4 regions of the Comamonas aquatilis genome follow, and region 3 is predicted to be linked to each of the others. Evidence: predicted binding sites of a transcription regulator. Region 3 holds the regulator's gene; each other region holds the start of a gene.
What was found. The regulator FNR, encoded in region 3, switches genes on or off when oxygen is low (the NO sensors DNR and NnrR bind a similar motif). The targets are predictions, from matches to a motif close to TTGATNNNNATCAA.

Region 1: ACNAZA_RS03355 (DUF2189 domain-containing protein) is a predicted target of FNR. The motif match lies at 2,216-2,229, and genes of this name have one in related genera.
Region 2: ACNAZA_RS08310 (DUF3149 domain-containing protein) is a predicted target of FNR. The motif match lies at 2,175-2,188, and genes of this name have one in related genera.
Region 4: dsrO (sulfate reduction electron transfer complex DsrMKJOP subunit DsrO) is a predicted target of FNR. The motif match lies at 1,892-1,905, and genes of this name have one in related genera.

What each region holds. Positions count from the first base shown of each region.
Region 1 covers NZ_CBCSIW010000002.1:63,264-68,931, reverse strand. Annotated here, with positions in the region: gene ACNAZA_RS03370 (ABC transporter ATP-binding protein) at 1-230, opposite strand, end outside; gene ACNAZA_RS03365 (arylesterase) at 229-936, shown strand; gene ACNAZA_RS03360 (hypothetical protein) at 975-1,250, opposite strand; gene ACNAZA_RS03355 (DUF2189 domain-containing protein) at 1,274-2,068, opposite strand; gene ACNAZA_RS03350 (PLP-dependent transferase) at 2,297-3,523, opposite strand; gene ACNAZA_RS03345 (BON domain-containing protein) at 3,664-4,164, opposite strand; gene ACNAZA_RS03340 (SulP family inorganic anion transporter) at 4,320-5,668, shown strand, end outside.
Region 2 covers NZ_CBCSIW010000004.1:310,173-315,840, forward strand. Annotated here, with positions in the region: gene ACNAZA_RS08300 (aminotransferase-like domain-containing protein) at 421-1,617, shown strand; gene ACNAZA_RS08305 (SlyX family protein) at 1,620-1,841, shown strand; gene ACNAZA_RS08310 (DUF3149 domain-containing protein) at 1,957-2,103, opposite strand; gene ACNAZA_RS08315 (M20 family metallopeptidase) at 2,313-3,740, opposite strand; gene ACNAZA_RS08320 (tripartite tricarboxylate transporter substrate binding protein BugE) at 3,807-4,820, opposite strand; gene ACNAZA_RS08325 (LysR family transcriptional regulator) at 5,026-5,668, shown strand, end outside.
Region 3 covers NZ_CBCSIW010000013.1:36,490-42,157, reverse strand. Annotated here, with positions in the region: gene ccoG (cytochrome c oxidase accessory protein CcoG) at 1-566, shown strand, start outside; gene ACNAZA_RS15030 (FixH family protein) at 629-940, shown strand; gene ACNAZA_RS15025 (hypothetical protein) at 1,137-1,388, shown strand; gene fnr (fumarate/nitrate reduction transcriptional regulator Fnr) at 1,454-2,176, opposite strand; gene hemN (oxygen-independent coproporphyrinogen III oxidase) at 2,438-3,820, shown strand; gene ACNAZA_RS15010 (sulfite exporter TauE/SafE family protein) at 3,824-4,552, shown strand; gene ACNAZA_RS15005 (HD-GYP domain-containing protein) at 4,687-5,668, shown strand, end outside.
Region 4 covers NZ_CBCSIW010000002.1:390,373-396,040, reverse strand. Annotated here, with positions in the region: gene ACNAZA_RS04760 (NUDIX hydrolase) at 58-621, shown strand; partial or broken gene ACNAZA_RS04755 (MBL fold metallo-hydrolase) at 734-1,774, shown strand; gene dsrO (sulfate reduction electron transfer complex DsrMKJOP subunit DsrO) at 2,022-2,885, shown strand; gene nrfD (NrfD/PsrC family molybdoenzyme membrane anchor subunit) at 2,898-3,944, shown strand; gene ACNAZA_RS04740 (tetrathionate reductase subunit A) at 4,050-5,668, shown strand, end outside.

The DNA.
Region 1 (5,668 bases), on a different contig from region 3:
AAATCCTGGCCCTGCAAACGCACCGCTCCCCGGCTAGGGGTATCGAGTCCGGCCAGAATGGCCATCAAGGTGCTCTTGCCCGAGCCCGAGGCACCCACAATGGCCACGGTCTCGCGCTCGGCAAAGCGCAGATTGATATCGCGCAAAATGTCCAGCGTCCCGGTCGAATCGGTGACCGATTTGAATACCTGCTCAACAGAGATCAAAGGAATGGCAAGAGTTTCTGACATGAAGCAATTTGAAACGTTGGAATCCACACAAGGCGGTGGCGGCACCCGACGCCGCCACTGTATCGCCCTGGTCTTGGCACTGGGCGTTTTCAGTGCCAGCGCGCATGCGGCGGCCACCCACCATAGCCCAAACCCCAAACCCGCAAGCGGCGGCCCGATTCTGGTGCTGGGCGATTCGCTGAGTGCCGAATACGGGCTCACGCGCGGCAAAGGCTGGGTAGGCTTGCTGCAGCAGCGGATCCAGGCGGAAAAACCGGCGTACAGCGTGATCAATGCCAGCATCAGCGGCGAGACCACGGCCGGTGGCAAATCGCGGCTACCGGCACTGCTGGAGCAGCACCGGCCTTCGATCGTGATGCTGGAGCTGGGCGGCAACGATGCTTTGCGCGGCCTGGCGCTGCAAAGCACGCAGAGCAATCTGCAGGCCATGGTGCAAGCATCCAAGCAGGCCAAGGCACAGGTACTGCTGGTGGGCATGCAGGTACCGCCCAATTACGGCGCCACCTATACCGAGCAGTTTGCCGCCCTGTTCGAAAATCTGGCCAAGCAGGAAAAGCTGCCGCTCGTGCCTTTTTTGCTGGCCGGTGTCGGCGATGCGGCAGATGCCGAGCAGTGGTTTCAAAGCGACCGCATTCACCCCAATGCCAAAGCCCAGCCCCAGATGCTGAGCAATGTCTGGCCCAAGCTCAAACCCTTGCTGAAATAGCGCTGGGGAAATCACCGCGACGAGACTCAACCGCCACCTCAATCACCACCGCTACCGCCGCCGTCACCTCCCCCGCCTGCATCGCCCGAATCACTGCAGCTGTCAGGTTCGGCGCTTGCCCTGTCACAGTCCTTATCGCTGTACTTGTCATTGTTGAAATAGCTGTCGCCAAATACATCGCGGCCATCGTCGCGGCTGTATGACGCAGTCATGGAAAGATGGGAGCCCTCACTCCTGCCAAGGCCGGTACCAACACCAGCACCGTTGCCCCGCCAGGGAGTGAAAAGCTGGGTGATCCAGGTCCAAAAATCCATTGCTGCCCCCTTTTTGTCAACGGTCAGCGGTCTGCCGCCTGCTCCACATACACGCTGGCCCGGTATGCATGCCAGCTGGCACAGCCTAGTACCGGCCCCACCACCAGCAGGCCCGCGCCATACAGCAGCAAGGAGGCGCCCACCAGCAGCGTGATCATGCCCGCCCACAGCAGCATCACGCCCATATTGAGTCCCACCACGCGCATGCTGGTAATGCAGGCAGTCAGCGCATCCGTGTCTCTGTCCAGAATAGTGGGCAAAGACACCACGGTGAACGCATAGACCAGGGCCGCAAACACGGCGCCAACGGCAAGGTAGATCAGCAGGAACTCCCAGTTTTCGCGGCGCAGCACGGTTTGCAAAATACTGGCGGTGGTGGGCATGCCGGTATCGAAGGAGATGGCAAACACCACCATGGCGGCGCGGCCCCAGAGCATTTCCAGCACCATCAGCACCATGACCAGCATGCCCATGCTTTGCAGATGACCGCTCCAGCAGTCCAGCGAGGCCCCCAGCTCGGGCCGTTCGCCGCGCTCCAGGCGACGGCTGACTTCATACAGGCCCATGGCCAGAAATGGGCCCACCAGCAGGCAGCCGCTGGCCATGGACATCAGGTATTCGGGGCTGGCCTTGAACACCCAGCCCAGCAGCAGCGCCATGGCCCAGAAGCACAGGCCGTAAAACAAGGCAATCCAGGGCGCGCGCAAAACATCGCGTACGCCCCAGGCCAACCATTGCCAGGGCTGGGCCCAGCGCAGGCGGCGCACCAGCAGCGGCGGCGGATCGGCCGGGGTTTCGGAAACAGGGGGCGCTTGCATGCGGGGTCTCCTGGTTGCCAGCGCGTTCGGCGAACGCTACATGCACAGAACTTACCCCCGGCTTCAAAGCCCAGACACTGCGGAAAGCCCTCGACCCGGCCCCGTGGTTTCACTATGAATTGATGAGCGGGTTGCGCTGCATGCAGCTTGATATTCGTCAGCAAGCTCTTTCAACTGCACACACTGCATGCGCAAGCCGCTATCAATTTTGCGGTGATCCAGGCAGCATCAACCGAACGCGATGTGCAAGGCCTGGGCCAGATCGGCTTGCAGATCGCCTGCATCCTCCAGGCCGATGGCAAAGCGCACCACCGTACCCAGTTCGATTTGCGGCGTGGCGCAATGACGCATGCTGGGCAGCTCATAAGGCATGACCAGACTCACCGGTCCGCCCCAGCTGTAGCCAATCCTGAAAAGGCGCAGGCTGTCGCAAAACAGATCCACCGCTTCCTGGCCAAAGCGCGCATCAATCACCACGCTGAACAGACCCGCGGCCACGCCTTGCGGGTGCTGGGCGCTGGTGCATAGCTGCTTCCACTGCGCATGACCGGGGGCGCCTTCCAGCGCCGAGTGCAAAACCTGCACCACCGCAGTTTGCCGGCCCAGCCACTGGGCCAACTGGCGGGCTGCATGGTCCTGGGCGTGGTAGCGCAGACCTATGCTGGGCAGGCTGCGCAACACGGCTTCGGCATCGTTGCCGCTTACGCCCAGACCCATGCGCATATGGGCCAGCTTGATGCGCATATGCAGCGGCTGGTTGCGGGTGACGATGCTGCCCATGAGCACATCGCCGCCGCCGCTGGGGTATTTGGTCAGCGCGTGCGCGGTCACATCCACGCCCAGGCTACCGCCATCGGCCAGCAAATCAAAGGGTTTGAAAGCCAGGCCCGCGCCCCAGGTGTTGTCCAGCACCGTGGTCACGCCACGCTCGCGGCACAGGCGCACCTGTTCGATCAGATCCGGAAACTCCATGGTCACCGAGCCCGGGGCTTCCAGCCAGACCAGCGCCGTGGCCGGCGTGATCTTGGCCGCCAGATCGGCCGCATTCATAGGGTCGTAGTACTGATGGCGAATGCCGTAGTGGGCCAGCTCGCCTTCGGCCAGCGATTTATTGGGGCCGTAAGCGTTATCAGGCAGCAGCACCTCGTCGCTGGTCTTGAGCAGCGCCAGCGATACCGTGGCAATGGCAGCCAGCCCGCTGGGCACCAGCAGACATTGCAAGCCGCCCTCCAGCGTGGCCAGTCGCTCTTCCAGCGTGTAAGTGGTGGGCGTGCCGTGCAAGCCGTAGGTATAGCTGCTCTTGTCCAGCCAGCGGCGCTCGCGCATGGCCTGCACATTCTCGAAAAATACGGTGGAAGCCTTGTGTACCGGCGGCTGCGGACCTGAAAAATCCTGCGGAGCCTGGTAGGGGTGGTGGATCAAATGGGTGGACAGCTTGGGGTCGGCTTGGGTCATGCGGGCATCTTATCGACTCTGGCAGGCGCCAAAGCCGCAGAAATGACCGCCAGGGTTAGTTAATGAGAGGGCCAGACACAAAAAAGCCAGAGGGCTTGCGCACTCTGGCTGGACGGGTGAGCGTCAATCGACTGCGGCGATCAGCCCACGGTCAGATTGTTGTTCACATTGCCCACGCCCTTGACGGCCTTGGCCAGCTCGCCGGCACGGGTCTTGAGCTCTTCGCTGGGCACGGTGCCGGTCAGCGTGACCACGCCACTCTTGGTGTCCACATCAATCTTCAGAGCGCTGATATTGGGCTCCTTGATCAGATCTGCCTTGACCTGCGCGGTGATGCCGGCATCGTCCAGAGCGGCGCCGGCCTTGGCAGCTTCCTGCTCCATCTTGGCGCCGGCACTATCGGCCACGCTGGCGATCTTGTCGCCGGCCTTTTCCATCGCGTTGGTGGTGGCATCTCCGGCCTTGGCGGCGCTGTCTTCCAGTTTGCTGCCGGCATTCTCGGCCGCTTGCTGGGTCTGGGAAATCGCAGAATCCAGCTTTTGACCCGCGGTCTTGTCCTCGGACTTGCCGCAGGCCGCCAGGCCAAAAGCCAGGGTGGAAATTGCCAGCATGTGAATGGTGCGCTTAGACATAGAAGTCATGAATACCCCCTTAATCTTTGAAGAATCAAACACAGAACCCACTGTACGCAGACCTGACAACAAGCTGAATGTGACGGACGCGCACAAGTCCGTAGGACAAACTCCTACAGAATCACATTGTTTTACCGCAGCTAGTTGACATGACAATAGCACCCATGCAATCCCTCGCACGCTGGTTCCCTTTTCTCGCCTGGCCCAAACCCACGCTGACTTTGCTACGTGGCGAACTCTGGGCGGGTATCACCGTCGGTCTGATGCTGCTCCCACAGGGGGTAGCCTATGCCGCTTTGGCAGGCATGCCTCTGATCACCGGGATTTATGCCTCCATCGTTCCGGCCGCCATCGCCATTTTGTTCAGCCCCTCACCACGGCTGGGCGTAGGCCCTACGGCTCTCAGTGCGCTGTTGATCGGAGCCTCGCTCACCGGCATGGCCGAACCCGGCTCTGCCCATTGGGTGGCTTTGGCCGCGTGGATGGCCATTCTGGCTGGATTGCTGCAATGGGCTCTGGGCATGGTGAAGGCCGGCTGGTTGCTCAATCTCGTGACCTCGCCGGTACTCACGGGCTTCACCCAGGCTGCGGCCTTGCTGATTCTGGCCTCGCAGCTACCCACCTTGCTGGGCCTGAGCAGCAGCTGGTCGGCCGTGTTCAACTCCCCGTCGATTTACCTGTTTGACTGGCAGTCCATCGCTTACGGCGTGATCAGCATGGCCGGGCTGATGCTGGCCAAGAAATGGCGCCCCGCCTTTCCTTCCACCATCGTCATCATTGCGCTGACCGGAATGGTGAGCTGGGCCACCGGCTTCGCCGATGGCGGCGGTGCGGTGGTGGGCTATCTGCCCTCAGGCCTGCCCCATTTCCAGTGGCCGGGCATGTTGAGCTGGGAGGAGTTTGGCGGTCTGGTGATGCCGGTGCTGGTGATCTCGCTGGTGAGCTTTCTGGAAACCGCTTCCAGCGCGCAGGTGGAGCATCAGCAGGCAGGCACACGCTGGAACGAAAATCAGGATTTGATCGCCCAGGGCCTGTCCAAAGTCAGTGCCGGTCTTTTTGGCAGCTTTGCCACCAGCGCCTCGTTCTCACGTTCGGCCGTCAATATGCTGGCCGGCGCCAAGACGGGCTATGCCAACGTGCTCTCCATTTTGCTGGTCATCGCCGTGGTGCTGTGGTTTATTCCCTGGCTCTACCATGTGCCTCAGGCTGCGCTGGCCGCCATTGTGATTACGGCTGTGCTGAACCTGATCAAGCCCAAAGCCATCATTCAGCTGTTCAGGGTTTCACGGGTGGAAGGCAGCATCAGCGTTGCCACCCTGGCGCTCACTATTTTGACAGCGCCGCGCATGTACTGGGGCGTGTTTGCCGGCATTGTGCTGAGCCTGGGATATTTTCTGTACCAGCGACTGCACCCGCGCATCATCGAAGTCGGCCTGCACGGCGATGGCAGCCTGCGAAGCCGCCAGCTGTGGCAGTTGCCCCCGCTGGCCCCGCACCTAATCGCCTTGCGCAT
Region 2 (5,668 bases), on a different contig from region 3:
CGCCAGGCTGGCCACCAGGGCCACGGCGCAGAGGCTGCGCAGGCCCAGACCTGTTTTGCTGTTCATGTCCGCGGACAGCAAGCTCTGTGTCAAATCAGAAGTACGCATAAAACCCTCGTCTTAAAGATATGCACCAAAAGAAATCGGAGTCCATGCCGCCTGCTGCGGCGGTGTGTGCATATTCCTGTTTCACCCTCAAGACTGTCCAATTCATATCTCCAGAAACGGAGTTACACTTAATTAATAAATCCTATCGAAAGTGACACATTGCTAGGTATCGTCTTACGACCGTCTGGCATTTGTACCTACAAATACAAGAGTGTTTCCCGACAGGCTGCCGGGCGCGCCACAATAGAGCGCTTTCGGGCAGGTGCTACTGCCTGCAATTCCCATCTCCGTCGCGCTTTAACGAAAAAACGTATGCAATTTGCCAAACGACTCGATAACGTAGAGACCTCTGCGATCCGTGAACTGTTCAAGCTGCTGGGCAAGCCCGGCATCATCAGCTTTGCAGGCGGCTTTCCGGACAGCGCCATGTTTGATGTGGCAGGCATCAGTGCCGCATCGGCAGCTGCCCTGCAGCAAGAGGCCGGTGCGGCATTGCAATATGGCGCCACCGAGGGCTACCAGCCGCTGCGCGAGCAGCTCTCGACCTTCATGGCCAGCAAGGGCGCACCCGATGTGGCACCCGAGCAGCTCATCGTGACCACGGGCAGCCAGCAGGCGCTGGACTTGCTGGGCAAGACCATGCTGGGCGAGGGTGACAAGGTCATCGTGGAAGGCCCGACTTTCCTGGCCACCATCCAGTGTTTCCGCCTTTACGGCGCCGAAGTGATCTCCGCGCCCGTGGACGAGCACGGCGTCAACACCGATGCGCTGGAGGCTCTGATTGCCGAGCACCAGCCCAAGCTGGTCTATCTGATTCCCACTTTTGGCAACCCCAGCGGCGCCACTCTGAGTCTGGAACGCCGCAAGAAAGTGCTGGAGCTGGCCGTCAAGTACCAGACGCTGGTGGTGGAGGACGATCCCTACGGCGATCTGTACTTCGATGCCGCGCCACCCGCCAGCCTGCTGGCGCTGTCGCGCGAAGTGCCTGGCAGCCGTGCCTGGCTGGCGCACTGTGGCTCGCTGTCCAAGGTGCTCAGCCCCGGTCTGCGCATAGGCTGGTTGATTGCTCCGCCCGAGCTGCTGTCTCGCGCCGTGATGTGCAAGCAGTTCAGCGATGCCCATACCAGCACTTTTGCCCAGGCCACGGCAGCGCAATACCTGAAGTCCGGCGCCATGCCCAAGACCTTGGCCCATGTGCGCGAGGTCTATGCCAAGCGTGCCAAGGCCATGGGCGATGCGCTGCGCGAGCAGTTGGGCGATGCCGTGGAATTCGTGCAGCCCCAGGGCGGCCTGTTCCTGTGGGTGCGGCTGACGGGTGCCCGCGGTCAGCTGGCCGATGCCGGCGTCCTGGCCAAGAAGGCTATTGAGGAAAGCGTGGCCTTTGTGCCGGGCACGCCTTTTTATGCGCAGAACGCCGACAGCGCCACCTTCCGCCTCTCGTTCGCGACGGCCGATGAAGACAAGATTCGCGACGGCATTGCGCGTCTGGCCAAGGCGCTGAAAGGGTGAGCATGAGCGAGGACATGGAGTCTCTGCAGACCAGGGTGATGGAGCTGGAGATCAAGGCCAGCTATACCGACGATCTGCTGGAGCAACTCAATATGACGATTTACCGCCAGCAGCAGCAAATCGACATGCTCATCAACGAGTTGCGTGAACTCAAGCGCCAGGTGCCCGAGGGCGGTGGTGCCGGACAGCGCAACTTGCGTGACGAACTGCCGCCGCACTACTGATTGCGGTGATCGCAGAGACACAAAAGGCCGGAGCAATCTCTGGCCTTTTGTGTTTTTGCTTTTGGGTATTTTATGCTTGAAGCCTATATCTGTATTGCACTAGCTGCTATGAAAATCATTCTTTAGGGGCCTCGGCCGCAATGTGTTTCATCTTGCCCATGAACAAGCAGGTGAAGAACACCGCCATCACCAGAATTAAGACGATGACGATCAGGCTCATCAGCCCGTAGTCGGTGGAAAAAAGATCGATCATCAGTTTCATGGGGCCTCCCTGTGGTGAGCCGCGGGCATGCGGTCATAGGCCGACTATTGCCCGGAGCCGGCGCTCAGGGCTTGTGTTGCATCAAGCTTTGACGGGCGGCGTTTTGCGTGCGCGCAAGAAGCGGGTGAAGCAGCCGCAGCCGCGCATGAAGCAGCCCGCAAAAAAGCCCTGCAATCGCTTGCAGGGCCTGAGGCTGAAATACGGACGGTTTACTTGCGCAAAAACGGCAGCGGCACCTCCGGCGGTATGGGGCAGATATAAGGCTTGCCGCCGCGGCGCTGCAGCAGCTCCTGCTTGGCCAGGCTTAGCTGTTCGGGATGGGCCAGCAGTTCGATGGCGGTGGCCGTGAGAATCTTGGCCGCGCGCACCATGCCGGCATGGGCCAGGGTGGATTGGCCTTGCGAGACCATCTGCCATGAATGCAGCGGCGTGCCGAAAGCGTAGCAGGCCACCCAGGCCTGGACCGTGGGCGTGATCCAGCTCACATCGGCCACGTCGGTGGAGCCGAACATGATGTCGTTGACCTTGGGGTCGTAGGGCGACAGGCCTTCGAAGATGGCCGGAACCTTGCCGCGCAACACGCTGGCCAGCGGGCGGCTGACGGCGTCCACGTCGTTCTGATCCAGCGTGGCCTGAAACTGTCCGGCCACGGACTGCGTCTGCGCATCCACCTGCAACTGGCCCAGAGCCTGCATCTGTGCATACATCACCTCGTTCAAGGTGCTGTTTTGCAGCAGGTTGGAGCAGGCTTTGTCGAACACGATCTCCAGCTTGCAGTCGGTCATCAGCGCCGCACCACGGGCCACGTTTTGCACGCGCTCGTAGAGTTCGGCCGCTTCGTGGTTGCGCGCCGCGCGTATCAGATACAGCGCTTCGGCGCGGGCCTGCACCACATTGGGCGACAGGCCGCCGCTATCGGTCACGGCATAGTGCACGCGCGCATCCGAAGGCATGTGTTCGCGCAGATAGTTCACGCCCACGTTCATCAGCTCCACCGCGTCCAGCGCGCTGCGGCCCAGGTGCGGCGAATGCGCGGCGTGCGAAGCCTTGCCGTGGAAGATGAACTTGGCCTGGATATTGGCCAGCGTGCTCTGGCTGAACAGGCCGGTGTAGCTGGCCGGGTGCCAGGTCAGCGCGGCATCGACATCGTCGAACACACCGGCGCGCGCCATGAAGGTCTTGCCGGAGCCGCCTTCCTCGGCCGGGCAGCCGTAGTAGCGCACGCGGCCGCTCTGGCCCGTGCGGCTCAGATGCTGCTGCAGCGCAATGGCCGCAAAGTGGGCCGATGTGCCCAGCAGGTGATGGCCGCAGCCATGGCCGGCCAGGCCCGGGCTGTCGGTGGATGGCGTGCAGACCAGGGCGCCGCTTTGCTGGTTCAGACCCGACAGCGCATCGTATTCGCCGAGCAGGGCAATCACCGGGCCTTCGCTGCCCCATTCGGCCATGAAGGCCGTGGGAATGCCGGCCACGTTCTGGGTGATGCGAAAGCCGGCCTGTTCCAGCGCTGCCGTGTGCAGTTGGGCCGAGGCATTCTCGGCATAGCGCAGCTCGGCCAGCGACCAGATCTGATCGGCCAAAGCCGTCATGCGCGGTGTTTCACGCTGAAAGAAATCCTGCAGGGCGTTCATCGCTTGCATGGGGGAAAAATCCTTTGCCGGGTGCTTTAAGAAAGATGGGCGGGCGGGGGAGTCAGGCACAGCGGCTTATTCGGGCTTGACGCCGGCCTTGTCCAGCAGGGCCTTGTTGCGCTTGAGTTCGGCGGCGATCTGGGCCGGGAACTGGACCGGAGGCGTTTCGGTCGAGGTGGCGCCCAGATTTTTCAGATGCTTTTGCACCTCGGGCAGATGGGCAGCCTTGACGGCGGCTTCCTGCAGCTGCTTGACGATGGCTGCTGGTGTGCCGGATGGCACGACCAGACCGAACCAGCTGATGCCCAGCTCGTTGAGCTCTTCATAGCCCAGCTCCTTGAAGGTGGGCACGTTGGGCAGGTCGGGCGAGCGGCCGTGGGAAGCGACCACCACCGGCACCAGCTTGCCGCCCTTGATCTGGGGCATGGCCGAGGGCAGCTGGTCGGTCATGATCTGTACCATGCCGGCCAGAGCGTCATTGAGCGCCGGGCCGTTGCCGCGATAGGGCACGATCTGGATCTGGGTCTTCATGGTTTCGTTGAACGAGGCCACCATCAGATGGCCCAGCGTTCCCAGACCCGGCACGCCGGCGCTGTAGCTGCCGGGCTGGGCCTTGATCTTGGCCAGAAAGTCGTTGAAGTTGTTCACGCCCATCTTGGGGTGAGCCATATAGACCGAGGGCATGGTCACCAGATTGGCCACGGGCAGCAGCTTGCCTTCCAGCTTGGTTGCGCGCTTGTAGAGCAGGGGGTTGATGGTGGCCGTGCTCACGGTGGCCATGCCAATGGTGTAGCCGTCGGGTGCGGCCTGGGCAATGGCTTCGCTGCCTATCAGGCCGCCTGCGCCGCCTTTGTTGTCCACGATCACCGGTTGGCCCAGGGTGGAGCGCATGCCTTCGGCAATCACCCGCGCCACGATATCGGTGGAGCCGCCTGCCGCAAAGGGAACGATGAGCTTGACGGGCTTGCTGGGGTAGACATCGGCGGCCAGCGCCTGCGCTGCCGGCAATGCCCAGAGGGTGCTGGCGGCGGCCAGGGAGATCAGGCCGAGGCGGCGAAAGCGGCGGTTTTGGCGTGAGGGTGCGGACATGAGCGACTCCAGAAAGATATCGGCGACAGCGCGTCCATAGGCATGGTGCAGGTCATGCTGTTTGCGCCGTCATTGAAGTGAAATATAGAAATTTCAACGGCTTTGCAGTGCACGATATTTGTCGCAAGCTATAAGCTATGCCGATAGCTATGAGGCTTCTCCCTGTGAAGCTTGTAGCGTGATAAGTGCAAACCCTAGGTTCTCCATGCCCAGTCCATATCCTTTTTCCGAATTGCAGCGCAGCGACGATGTCGCAACACCCGAAGGCAAGCAGCTGTTCTCCCGTTTGACCAAACAGGGGCGCTTGCGCCAGCTGCAGCTGCTGGTGGCGCTGCAGCAGTGCGGCTCGGTCCTGCAGGCTGCCGTGCACCTGAACATGAGCCAGTCGGCCGCCACCCAGGCCCTGGCAGAACTGGAGCGGGTGCTGGACATGAAGCTGTTCGAACGCCATGCGCGGGGCATGCGGCCCACGGTGGCGGGCCAGACCTTGATTGATGCCGCGCACGGCATGCTGGCCGGGCTGCAGGAGGTTTCAGAGTCGCTGGCCTCCATACGCCGTGGGGCGGCTGCTGCGCTGCGCATGGGCTCTATTCCTGCGGCGGCCATGTCCATTCTGTCGCAGCTGCTGCCGCGCTTTTATGAGGCGCATCCGCAGGTGCATGTGGATGTGCACGAGGACGCCAGCACGCCTTTGCTGTCGCAGCTCATGGCTTCCCGCCTGGACGTGGTGTTCTGCCGCCAGCCCCAGATGTTGCCGGCCGCTTTCGCCTTCGAGCCTTTGCTGCTGGATGCGGCGGTGGTGATTGCCGATGTGGAGCATGCTCTGGTGGGGCGTCGCGATGTGGCGC
Region 3 (5,668 bases):
GTCTGCAATACGAGTGCATTGGCTGCGGGCTGTGCATCGATGCCTGCAACTCCGTGATGGACAAGATGGGCTATGCGCGCGGCCTGATACGCATGAGCACGCAAAATGCCATCGCCAGGGCCTGGAAGCAGGCGCAGATCATCCGCAGAGTATTTCGGCCGCGGGTGCTGATTTACACGGTGGTGCTGCTGGGCTTGAGCGCGGCCATGATTGCCAGTCTGATCCTGCGCGAGCCGCTCAAGCTCAATGTGATTCGTGACCGCGCCTCGCTGTCGCGCATTGTGGCCGGCGGCAAGCTGGAGAATGTCTACCGCCTGCAGATCATGAATGCCACCGAGCAGGAGCAGCGCTATCGCATCACTGCCACGGGACTGGATGGCCTGGAGGTGGTGCTTGAAGATGAGGTGGTGGTCGGGCCGGCGGAGACGCGCGGCGTGCCCGTGGGTCTGCAGATTCCCTATGGATCGGCAGCACCGGGCTCGCATACCGTGTACTTCAATGTGGATGCCGTGACTGCCGGGGCAGGGCGCACGTCTGAAAAAGCCGTGTTTCTGGTGCCGCGTTAACAATGTGAATGCCGCAGCCGCCTCGCAGGCGCTTGTGGCAGATTGATCAAAGAGGTTTTGTCATGTCTTCTAGCCCTGTTTCTGCCCCTGCCGGGCGCGCTGTCAAGCCGGTTCATGCCGAAGACGGCAAGCCCTGGTGGAAGTTTCCTCATGTCTGGCTGGTTGTCGCCGGCCCGGCCATTGTGGTGGTGGCCGGTTTTGTGACCGCCTATATCGCCATCAGTGCGCCCGATCCCGTCATTGACCCGGACTACTATCAGCACGGTATCGAGATCAACAAGCGTCTGGAAGAGTCTCAAAAAAGTCTGGCGCCTGCCGTGACAGGTCGCAATCACGCCGCTACCCCGGCCAAGGACCACCCCACGGACCGCTAAACGCTTGTTTTTCGGTAAATTCAAAGCATTTTGGCCTCTAGTCCATATGCACAAAGTGCTGATAGCTATTAAATAAATAGTAATTCTCCCGAGGCTTGCCCGCTGTTTGCGGCAATCCAAGGGTTTGCGGGGGCGCATTCCATGGCTGCTTGTGCAAAATGTTTTGCACCGATGACACAGCCCAAGGAGACGCAGCATGCTCGCTCAACGCTGGAAGTGGATTGCCTGGCCGGCCTTTCTGGCGGCGGCAATCATGGAGATGGTGGTTTTTGCTTTTGTCGATCCCGGCGATATTGCCCCTGTGGGCTGGTCGCGCAACGCTGTCTACACGCTGGCGTTCTTTGTGTTCTGGGGCGTGACCCTTTTTTCAAGCTACATCACCTGTTTGCTTTCGCGCTCCGCGCAGGAGCTCAATCACGGCATTGTTTCCGCGCCGCTGGTGGAGTAAGTCGCTTTCATGAAAAAAGCCCGCGTCCATGGAAGCGGGCTTTTTATTGTGAAGCGGGGTGAGCCTTAGTCGTGGCACTGCTGACTGTTGACGATGCGTTTGAGCGCCTCCGTATCCAGAATGCGCAGATGGCGTTGCTTGACTTCCACAATGCCTTCTTCGGCAAACTTGGAGAAAGTGCGGCTCACGGTTTCCAGCTTCAGGCCCAGATAGCTGCCGATTTCCTCACGGGTCATACGCAGCACCAGCTCCGACTTGGAAAAGCCGCGGGCAGACAGGCGCTGCACCAGATTGAGCACAAAGGCGGCCAGCCGCTCTTCGGCGCGCATGCTGCCCAGCAGCAGCATCACGCCGTGTTCGCGCACAATCTCGCGGCTCATGACTTTGTGCACGTGATTTTGCAAGGCGGTGACTTCGCGCGAGAGCTGCTCGAGCTTGTCAAACGGCATCACGCAGACCTCGGCATCTTCCAGTGCCACCGCGTCGCAGGTGTGGTGGTCGTTGACGATACCGTCAAGGCCTATGATCTCGCCCGCCATCTGAAAGCCGGTCACCTGATCGCGGCCGTCCTCGGTGGCGACGCAGGTCTTGAAAAAGCCGGTGCGAATGGCATACAGCGAAGTGAAACCTTCGCCATTGCGAAACAGCAGACCACCGCGTTTGACTTTGCGGCGTGTCGCCACGATCTCATCAATACGCTCCATCTGTTCATCGTCCAGGCCCATGGGCATGCACAGTTCGCGCAGATTGCAGTTGGAGCAGCTTGCTTTGATGGTCTGAAGATTCATGGGTAAGCAGGGATGGTGCAAGCCGGTGGGCCTGGACTATCTGTGACCTCTTGGTGAGTGATGAGATGGATCAAATTGTCGCAGCTGTTGCCTTGGCATTTCTTGATATCCATCAAGGCTGATGTGTTTGGCTTGGGGCACATTGCAATCATTCCTTCAATCAATGTGTGCGAGTTCATTGCGGTTGCAGTTGCCAGAAATCCTGCCCATCAGGAAACAAGCTGTCATCCGCCAATGTGAGCGCATCCTGACATTCACGTTATGACCGCTGTTACGCCCGAACTACTGAGTCGATTTGATGTTCCTGGACCACGCTACACATCATTTCCAACAGCCGACCGTTTTGTAGAGGCTTTCGGCACCGAGGATTACATCCTGGCGCTCCAGCAACGCAAGACCCACTGTGCAGCGAGGGCGCTGCCGCTGTCGCTTTATGTGCATGTGCCGTTTTGCGAGTCGCTGTGCTACTACTGTGCCTGCAACAAGATCGTGACCAAGCACCACGAGAAAGCGACCCAGTATCTTGACTATCTTGCGCGTGAAGTGGCCTTGCACACCGAGCACTGCGGCAAGGGACAGGCGGTCAGCCAGCTGCATCTGGGCGGCGGCACGCCCACGTTTTTCTCCGATGCCGAGCTGGCCCGGCTCATGGATTTGATGCGTGAGCATTTCAAGCTCGAAGCGGGTGGGGAGTACTCGATAGAAGTAGATCCGCGCACCGTGACGAATGAGCGCCTGGCCGTACTCAAGGAGCTGGGCTTCAATCGCCTGAGCTTCGGGGTTCAGGATTTCGACCCCGCGGTACAGAAAGCCGTGCACCGTGAACAACCTGCCGAACAGGTTTTTGCCCTGGTGCAAAAGGCGCGTGAACTGGGCTTTGCTTCCATCAATGTGGACCTGATTTACGGTCTGCCCAAGCAAACCCCGCAGTCGTTTGCACGCACGCTGACCCAGGTCAACGAGCTGCGCCCGGATCGCATCGCCCTGTATGCCTATGCCCATCTGCCCGAGCGGTTCAAGCCCCAGCGTCGCATCGAGTCTGCCGATTTGCCCATGGGCCAGGACAAGCTCAATATGCTTTCGGGAGCCATTGATGCCTTTATGGACGGGGGTTATGTCTATGTGGGCATGGATCACTTTGCCCTGCCCGATGATTCCCTGGCGATTGCCAAGCGGCAGGGGCGCCTGCACCGCAATTTCCAGGGCTATAGCACGCAGCCCGATTGCGATCTGATTGCGCTGGGTGTATCGGCCATCGGCAAGGTGGGTGCGAGCTACAGCCAGAACGCCAAAACCCTGGAGGAGTACTACGACGCGTTGGATGCCGGCATGCTACCCGTGGTTCGAGGACTGGCGCTTTCGCGCGATGACATGGCGCGCCGGGCCGTCATCATGTCCATCATGTGCCAGGGGGAGGTGCTGTTCGAGCCCATGGAGCAAGCCTGGCTGCTGAATTTTCGGGAATATTTCGCGTCCGAGTTGCAAGCTTTGAAGGAAATGCAGGCCAACGGGCTGCTGGTGCTCAGCGACGAAGGCTTCAAGGTCACGCCGCTGGGCTGGTTCTTTGTGCGCGGAGTTGCCATGTTGTTTGATCGGTATTTGCAGGCGGACCGAAACCGTGCGCGTTTTTCCAGGATCATCTAGGGCATGTTGATTTCGCTGCTCTGGACTGCTTTGATCATGGGACTCGTGGGTGGGTCCCATTGCCTTGTCATGTGTGCTGCGCCCTGCAGTGCGGTCACTGGCAGCAGGACCGACAGCCGTACTGACGGCAGCCCGTCACAAGTGCTGCACTTTCATGGCAAGCAAAGCCGTCCATGGTTGGCGCTTGTGTCATTTCATCTAGGGCGTATTGCAGGCTACTCGGCTCTGGGCGCCACAGCGGCCGTGGCCATGGAAAGCCTTTCCTGGCTGACCAATCAAAGCACGGCGCTGCAGCCCCTATGGGCTCTGTCCCATGTGGCCGTCATGGCCTGGGGTCTGGCTTTGATGGTGCAGGCCAGGCAGCCGGCATGGCTTGAGAGTGCAGGGCGTTTTGCCTGGCAGTGTGTGCAGCCCTGGGTCAGTGCGCCCGGTGGCCGTCTGGCGGCCGGTTTTTTCTGGGCATTGATGCCTTGCGGCTTGCTGTATTCGGCCGTGCTGGTGGCTGCGCTCAGCGGCGGCGCATGGCAAGGCGGTTTGTCCATGGCTGCGTTTGCCATAGGCAGCGGGCTCTGGCTGCTAGGCGGCCCCTGGCTGTGGCGTCTGAGTCAATCCCGCATCAATGCGGCGCGTGCGCAATGGGGTACCCGCATCGCAGGGCTGATGCTGGTCGCCATATCGGCCTGGGCCCTGTGGATGGATCTAGTCTACAAACCCAGTCTTTGGTGCCGCTGAACACTTGGCTGAAATTGACGCTGTTTTACCAAAAAACTGACAATCCGGGTTTGTCGCGAGCGTATGACGCTTTATTTTCTTCAGAGAGCCTGCTGAAGTGGAGATAATGCAAGCTCTCACATCTGTTGCAAAAAGTGAATCGACTCGCTGTTATTGATATTGGGCAAGTGCGGATAGGCATGTATGTCCATCTTGATTTGGGATGGCTTCATCATCCTTTTCCGGTCAATAACTTCAAAATTATTTCTCAAGCACAGATCCAGACCTTGAAGGAACTGGGCCTGAGCACGATTCAATACGACCCTGATAAAAGCGAAATGGCGTCCGCTTTGACCGGGGATGAGGATCTGGCAGCGGATTGCTTGCCGGATCCCGAGTCATTGTCTTCACTGGCACCCTTGAACCCGCAGCCACTGCATTTGGATGCCGTCGAGCAGTGGCATGCCAAGGTCAAGCACATGGATCTGCAGTTCTTGCAGGCGGCGCGCGGCTATGAGCAGCTTGAGCAGGCTGCGCTGCAGCAGCCGCAACTGGCACGCGCAGCCGGTGAGCAACTGATCGCCAATTGTCTTGCCACCCTGCTGCCAGAGCAGGATGTGGTGCTGCACGTACTCTCTGATTCCTCGGCAAATGCTTCAAGCGCCCATGGTGTGAATGTGACCGTGCTCAGCTTGTTGTTGGGCCGGGCCATGGGTCTCAAGGAGCTTGCACTGCATGAGCTGGGATTGGCGGCCTTGCTGCATGACCTAGGCAAACTGACCTTGCCGACTCAGCCCTTTGTGTGCGGCATGAATATTGGCGTACTGGATACTTCGAAAGCACAACATGCCCACTATGCCAAGCATGTGGGCGAGTCTGTCGCCTTGGCGCAGAGCATGGGGCTGCCTCCTGCTGTGACATCTGCAATTGCCCAGCACCATGAGTGGGCCGACGGATCGGGTTTCCCGCTGCATTTGCTGGGCAGCGACATGGAGCTGGCAGGCCAGATACTGTGCCTGGTCAATGCCTATGACCGCTTGTGCAATCCGCCCGACAATCACGTCTCGCCTACGCCGCATGAGGCGCTGGCTTCCATGTTTACCACCCATCAAAGGAAATTCGTTCCAGCAGTGCTGG
Region 4 (5,668 bases), on a different contig from region 3:
TAGCTTGTTGCGCTTGTACTACCTGCAACTGCAGCCCGATTTGCTTATAGTGGCGGGATGATTTTCCGCAGCCCGATCAAGTTCTGCCGCAACTGCGGCACCGCCGTCACCTATCGCCTCCCCGATGACGGCGACACGCGAGAGCGCGCTGTCTGCCCTCACTGCAATACCGTCCATTACGAAAATCCCCTCAACGTCGTGGGCACCCTACCCGTGATGGACGACGGCCGCGTGCTGCTGTGCAAGCGCAATATCGAGCCGCGCATGGGCAAGTGGACCCTGCCTGCAGGTTTTATGGAACTGGCCGAGACCACGGCCATGGGCGCGCGCCGCGAAACCGACGAGGAAGCCGGCGCCGACATCGAGATGGGTCGCTTGTTCTCCCTCATCAACGTGCCCCAGGTCGGTCAGGTGCATTTCTTTTATCTGGCCGCGCTGCGCTCCGAAAAATGCTATCCAGGCCCCGAAACCATGGAAGCCCAGTTGTTTGCCGAAGCCGATATCCCCTGGGAAGAAATCGCTTTTCGCACCGTCAAGATCACGCTGGAGCGCTATTTCGAAGACCGCAAGGCCGGCGTGCTCGAACGCGGTCATATCCATTGCGTGGATCTCAACATGTGATTCGGGCTGGGATCTGGCGGTCTGATCTGACGAGTCGGCACAAGCTGCCGCTGCAAACTGTGTAGCTCCCCCCGCTCTTGCGATCGCCGTGACCACCACCCCAACACCTGCCATCGCCGCTGGCGACTACAGTGCATCGCCCCAGTTTGTCCAGGGCCGCTTTCACAATCTGCAGCCCCGCCCGGCCAACTCGCCCAAGATCGGTGCGCGGCTGTACTGGGATTTTTTCTTCAACAAGCCCGCCAATTCCGAGCCCGCACAGCCCTTGCCCGTGCTGCCGCTCAACCGCTTGTTGCTGCTGCAGGCACCCGAACGCAGCCTGTACCGGCTGGGTCACTCCACCTTGCTGATGAAGCTGCGCGGCGGCTGGTGGCTGACGGACCCAGTGTTTGCCCAGCGCGCCTCGCCGCTGTCTTTCATAGGGCCCAAACGCTTTCATGCGCCGCCGATTGCGCTGGCCGATTTACCCAGAATTCGCGGCGTCATCCTCTCGCACGACCATTACGACCATCTGGACCGTGACGCCGTTCTGGCGCTTGCGCCCCAGGTGGAAGTCTTTCTGTGCACCCTGGGTGTGGGCGACAGGCTGGTCGCCTGGGGCATTCCCGCCGCCAAGGTGCAGCAGTACGACTGGTGGCAGGGCACGCACATAGACGGCCTGCGCTTCACGGCCACGCCCGCCCAGCATTTTTCGGGCCGCAGCCTCAGGGACGGCAACCGCACGCTCTGGGCCTCCTGGGTGATTGAAGACCTGAGCAGCGCGCGCGGACTGCGTGTTTTCTTCAGCGGCGACAGCGGCTACTTTGACGGTTTTGCCGAAATCGGCCGCCGCTTCGGCCCCTTCGATCTCACGCTGATGGAAACCGGTGCCTACAACGCGCACTGGCCTTATGTGCACATGCTGCCCGAGCAAACCGTGCAAGCCCATACCGACCTACAAGGCCGTTGGTTGCTGCCCATACACAACGGCACTTTCAATCTGTCCATGCATGCCTGGTGGGATCCGTTCGAGCGCGTGCATGCGCTGGCCAAATAGCGGCAGCTGCAGCTGACCACGCCCATGATGGGCGAGCGCATCGACCTGGATGCACCCCACCCCGGCTCCCTGTGGTGGCGCGACTGTGCCGATGTGCGCCAGGCTATCCAGCGCTAAGCCGTTCTCGCCCCAGCAACAAGCCCAGCCGCACTGAACGCGGTCTGGGCTTTTTTGCATGGGCACTTCGGCCAACGCCCGCAAATTGCGCATTCCTAGGGATAACCAGCAGGCAGGTTGATACATATCAAGCACCACATTGGTGCAGCTCAATATAGTCAAAAGCACATGAAAAGCTTTTATTTAAAACTTTTTCATGCATAAAAATAGCCGACCCCGGCTGTGCTCGACGATGAAAGCAAGAGCCATGCAGCTTCCCCAACCTCCATCCTCCCATTGCAGCTGCGACTGCAGCAGCCAAAGCGATAACGACTGCAATCGCACTTCAGCAGCCGAGGCAGGCGCCCTGCCTCAAGGCGTGCCCTCCTCTGCCAAGCGGGGCTTTCTGCAGGATCTGATTGCCGTGGCCGCCAGCTTTGGCCTGGCGGGTGCGGCCAAAGCCGTCACCCCTGGCAGCGCCAGCTTTCAGCCCCCACGCCGCCCCGGCATGGAAGGCAAGCGCTTTGGCATGCTGGTCGATATGCGCAAATGCATTGGCTGCCAGGCCTGCACGGTGAGCTGCTCGGTAGAGAACCAGCCGCCCATAGGTCAGTTCCGCACCACGGTGCTGCAGTACGAAGTCGACCAAGCCGGCAGCAGCGCACCGGCCATGGTCAGCATGCCGCGCCTGTGCAACCACTGTGACGAGCCGCCCTGCGTGCCGGTCTGCCCGGTGCAGGCCACGTTTCAGCGCAGCGACGGCATCGTGCTGGTGGACAACGAGCGCTGCGTGGGCTGCGGCTACTGCGTGCAAGCCTGCCCTTACGACGCGCGCTTTATCAACCACGAGACGCAGACGGCCGACAAATGCACCTTCTGCGAGCACCGGCTTGAAGCCGGGCTGCTGCCCGCCTGTGTGGAAAGCTGCGTGGGCGGAGCGCGGGTGATTGGCGATCTGAACGACGCGCACAGCGAGATCAACCAGCGAATTGCAGCGCACAAGGATGAGATCAAGGTGCTCAAGCCCGGCATGAAAACCAAGCCCCATGTGTTTTATATCGGCCTGCCCGATGAATTCGTCAATGGCGTCGATGGTCAGGCGACCGTCCGCCTGGTGGCCGAGCACCTCTAAAGGAGTCCCAGCATGCAAATCATTGAACTCCTGACCCCTGCCTACGAAGCCGCCTGGCTGCCCTGGGCCGTGCAGTATTTCTTTCTGGTCGGCATTGCCACCGGCGCGGCGCTGCTGACCTCGGCCTGCGTCTTTGGCCCCGGACACGGGGCACAAGTCGGCCTGCGCCAGCGCCTGCTGCCCACGGCCGTGCTGCTGCTGGCCGTGAGCGCGGCCTCTGCGCCCGTGGCCTTGTTGGCCGACCTGCACCAGCCCGCACGCTTTTGGCATTTTTACGCCCATCTCACACCTTGGTCGTGGATGAGCCTGGGCGCGGTGCTGATGCCGGTGTTCGTGCTGCTCAGTCTGCTGATGTGCGCGCTGTGGTGGCTGGGCCAGGCCCGCTGGATGCGCTGGCTGGCACCGCTGCTGATCGTCTCCACGCTCAGCATCGTGGTCTACACCGGCGCGGAAGTCATGGCTGTGCGTTCGCGCCCGCTGTGGAACACGCTGTGGGTGCCCATCAACCTGGCGCTCAGCGGCTGGTTGGCCACGGTAGGCATGGGCTTTGTGCTGTATCGCTTTCTGCCCCGCCCCCTGCAACCCGATGCCCAGGCACTGCAAGCCCTGCGCAATCTGGGTCTGTGGCTGGCCACCGGCCTGGTGATTTCCGCACTGACCTGGGCCCTGGCTGGCATCGCCGGCCACAGCCCCTCGTTTGACATGGCCGTGCGCCTGTTCCGGGAATTTCCCGTCTGGCGCCTATCCATGCTGGGCTCGGCGCTGTTTGGTGCAGCCGTGGTCGGGGCGCTGCTGCGCGGCGAGCGTCGTCTGCACGCCAAGGGCTACACCCTGGTACTTGGTGCTGGCTTAGCCGCATCGGCCTGGGCCTTCCGCTGGGCCTTGTTCATGGGCGTGCAAGGCGTGCCCAAGTTTGGCGCGGGGCTGTATCTGTACCACATGCCGCTGGGCGGCGACGGACTGCTGGGCATGGTCGGCGTGGCAGGCCTGTGCGTGGCGCTGGTGACCCTGGCGACCTGGGCGCTGGAGCTGTTCCCCCAACGCCAGGCCACGGCCTGAAGCATTTTTTCAAGCCAAATCGGCCTGTACCGCATAACAGAAGAACGGCAGCAGCTATCAAATTAAAAGCATCGCTGCCGTGCACCAGCCCAGAAGGGGCACACCATGACTGACAAGAAACCCACCCCCGAACAATCTCACGATGACGCAGTATCCGACGCCAATGTTGCACGCCGCCGCCTGCTGCTGCGCGGCGGCGCCGTGGCCGGCGGCCTGGCCGCCTTTGCCGCCGGCTATGGCGAAACCGTGGTCAAAGGCGCCAAGGGGCTGATCACCGGCACATCGGGCAAAGCCACGGCCAGCGCCACGCGCGGCAATTCGCTGACGCCGGAATTCCGTATCGACCCGGTCACCGGCAAATTGACGACCCAGCCCGGCCAAGTGGTCAGCCCCTCGTCCTGCCTGGGCTGCTGGACCCAGTGCGGCGTGCGGGTGCGCGTCGATAGCGAACACAACCAGATCATCCGCATTGCCGGCAACCCCTACCACCCACTGGCCACCACCCATCCCGCGCCCATGGAAACACCGGTGCGCGAGGTCTATGCCATGCTGGGCGGCGACAACGGTCTGGAAGGCCGCGCCACCAGCTGCGCCCGTGGCTCGGCCATGCTGGAGCACCAGAAAGCGGCGCACCGCGTGCTTCAGCCCTTGAAGCGCGTGGGCCCGCGCGGCTCGGGTCAATGGCAGACCATCACGCTGGAGCAGCTGGTGCAGGAAATCTGCGCCGGCGGCAATCTGTTTGGCGAAGGCCATGTGGACGGTCTGGCCTCCATCCGCGATCTTGAAACGCTGATCGACCCAAACAACCCCGAATACGGCCCCAAGGCCAATCAGCTGCTGTTCACCGAAGCGGCCAACGAAGGCCGCACCCCCCTGGTCAACCGCTTTGCCAAGCAGGCGTTCGGCACCATCAATGTGTCCAACCACGGCTCGTACTGCGGCCAGACCTACCGCGTGGGCACGGGCGCGGCACTGGGCGATATGGCGGGCATGCCCCATGGCAAGCCGGACTGGAAGAACTCGCGCTTTGGCCTGTTCATTGGTACCTCGCCCGCGCAATCAGGCAACCCGTTTCAACGCGTGGGCCGCGAACTGGCCGAAGCCCGCTCGCGCAGCGAGAACACCTACCAATACGTGGTCGTCTCGCCCATGCTGCCCACCTCGTCCAGCCATGCAGCCGGCGACAACAACCGCTGGCTGCCCGTCAAACCCGGCAGCGACCTGGCGCTGGCCATGGGTCTGATTCGCTGGATTATCGACAACCAGCGCTACGACGCGCAGTTCCTGAGCCAGCCCGGCCCCGCCGCCATGGCCGCCGTGGGCGAAGCCAGCTGGAGCAACGCCACGCATTTGCTGATCAACGAGCCCAAGCACCCCCGCTACGGCCAGTTTCTGCGCGGCGCCGATATCGGCTTACCCCTTCCAGAGCCGGTGGATGAAAAAACGCCTGCCGAAGATGTGTATCTGGTGCAACTGGCCGACGGTAGTCTGGTCGCCCATACCGTGAGCCAGAGCGCCGAGCTGCTGGTGGAGCGTGAGTTCAGGCCCATCAAGGCCGCCGACGCTACCGAGGAACCTGCCCCCGTTGCCATCTGCACCGCTTTTGCAAAGCTGCGCACGGAGGCGCAGCACAAGACGCTGGAGGAATACGCCGCTCTGTGCGGCGTGCCGCTCAAGGAGATCGAGGAGCTGGCGCGTGAATTCACCAGCCATGGCAAACAGGC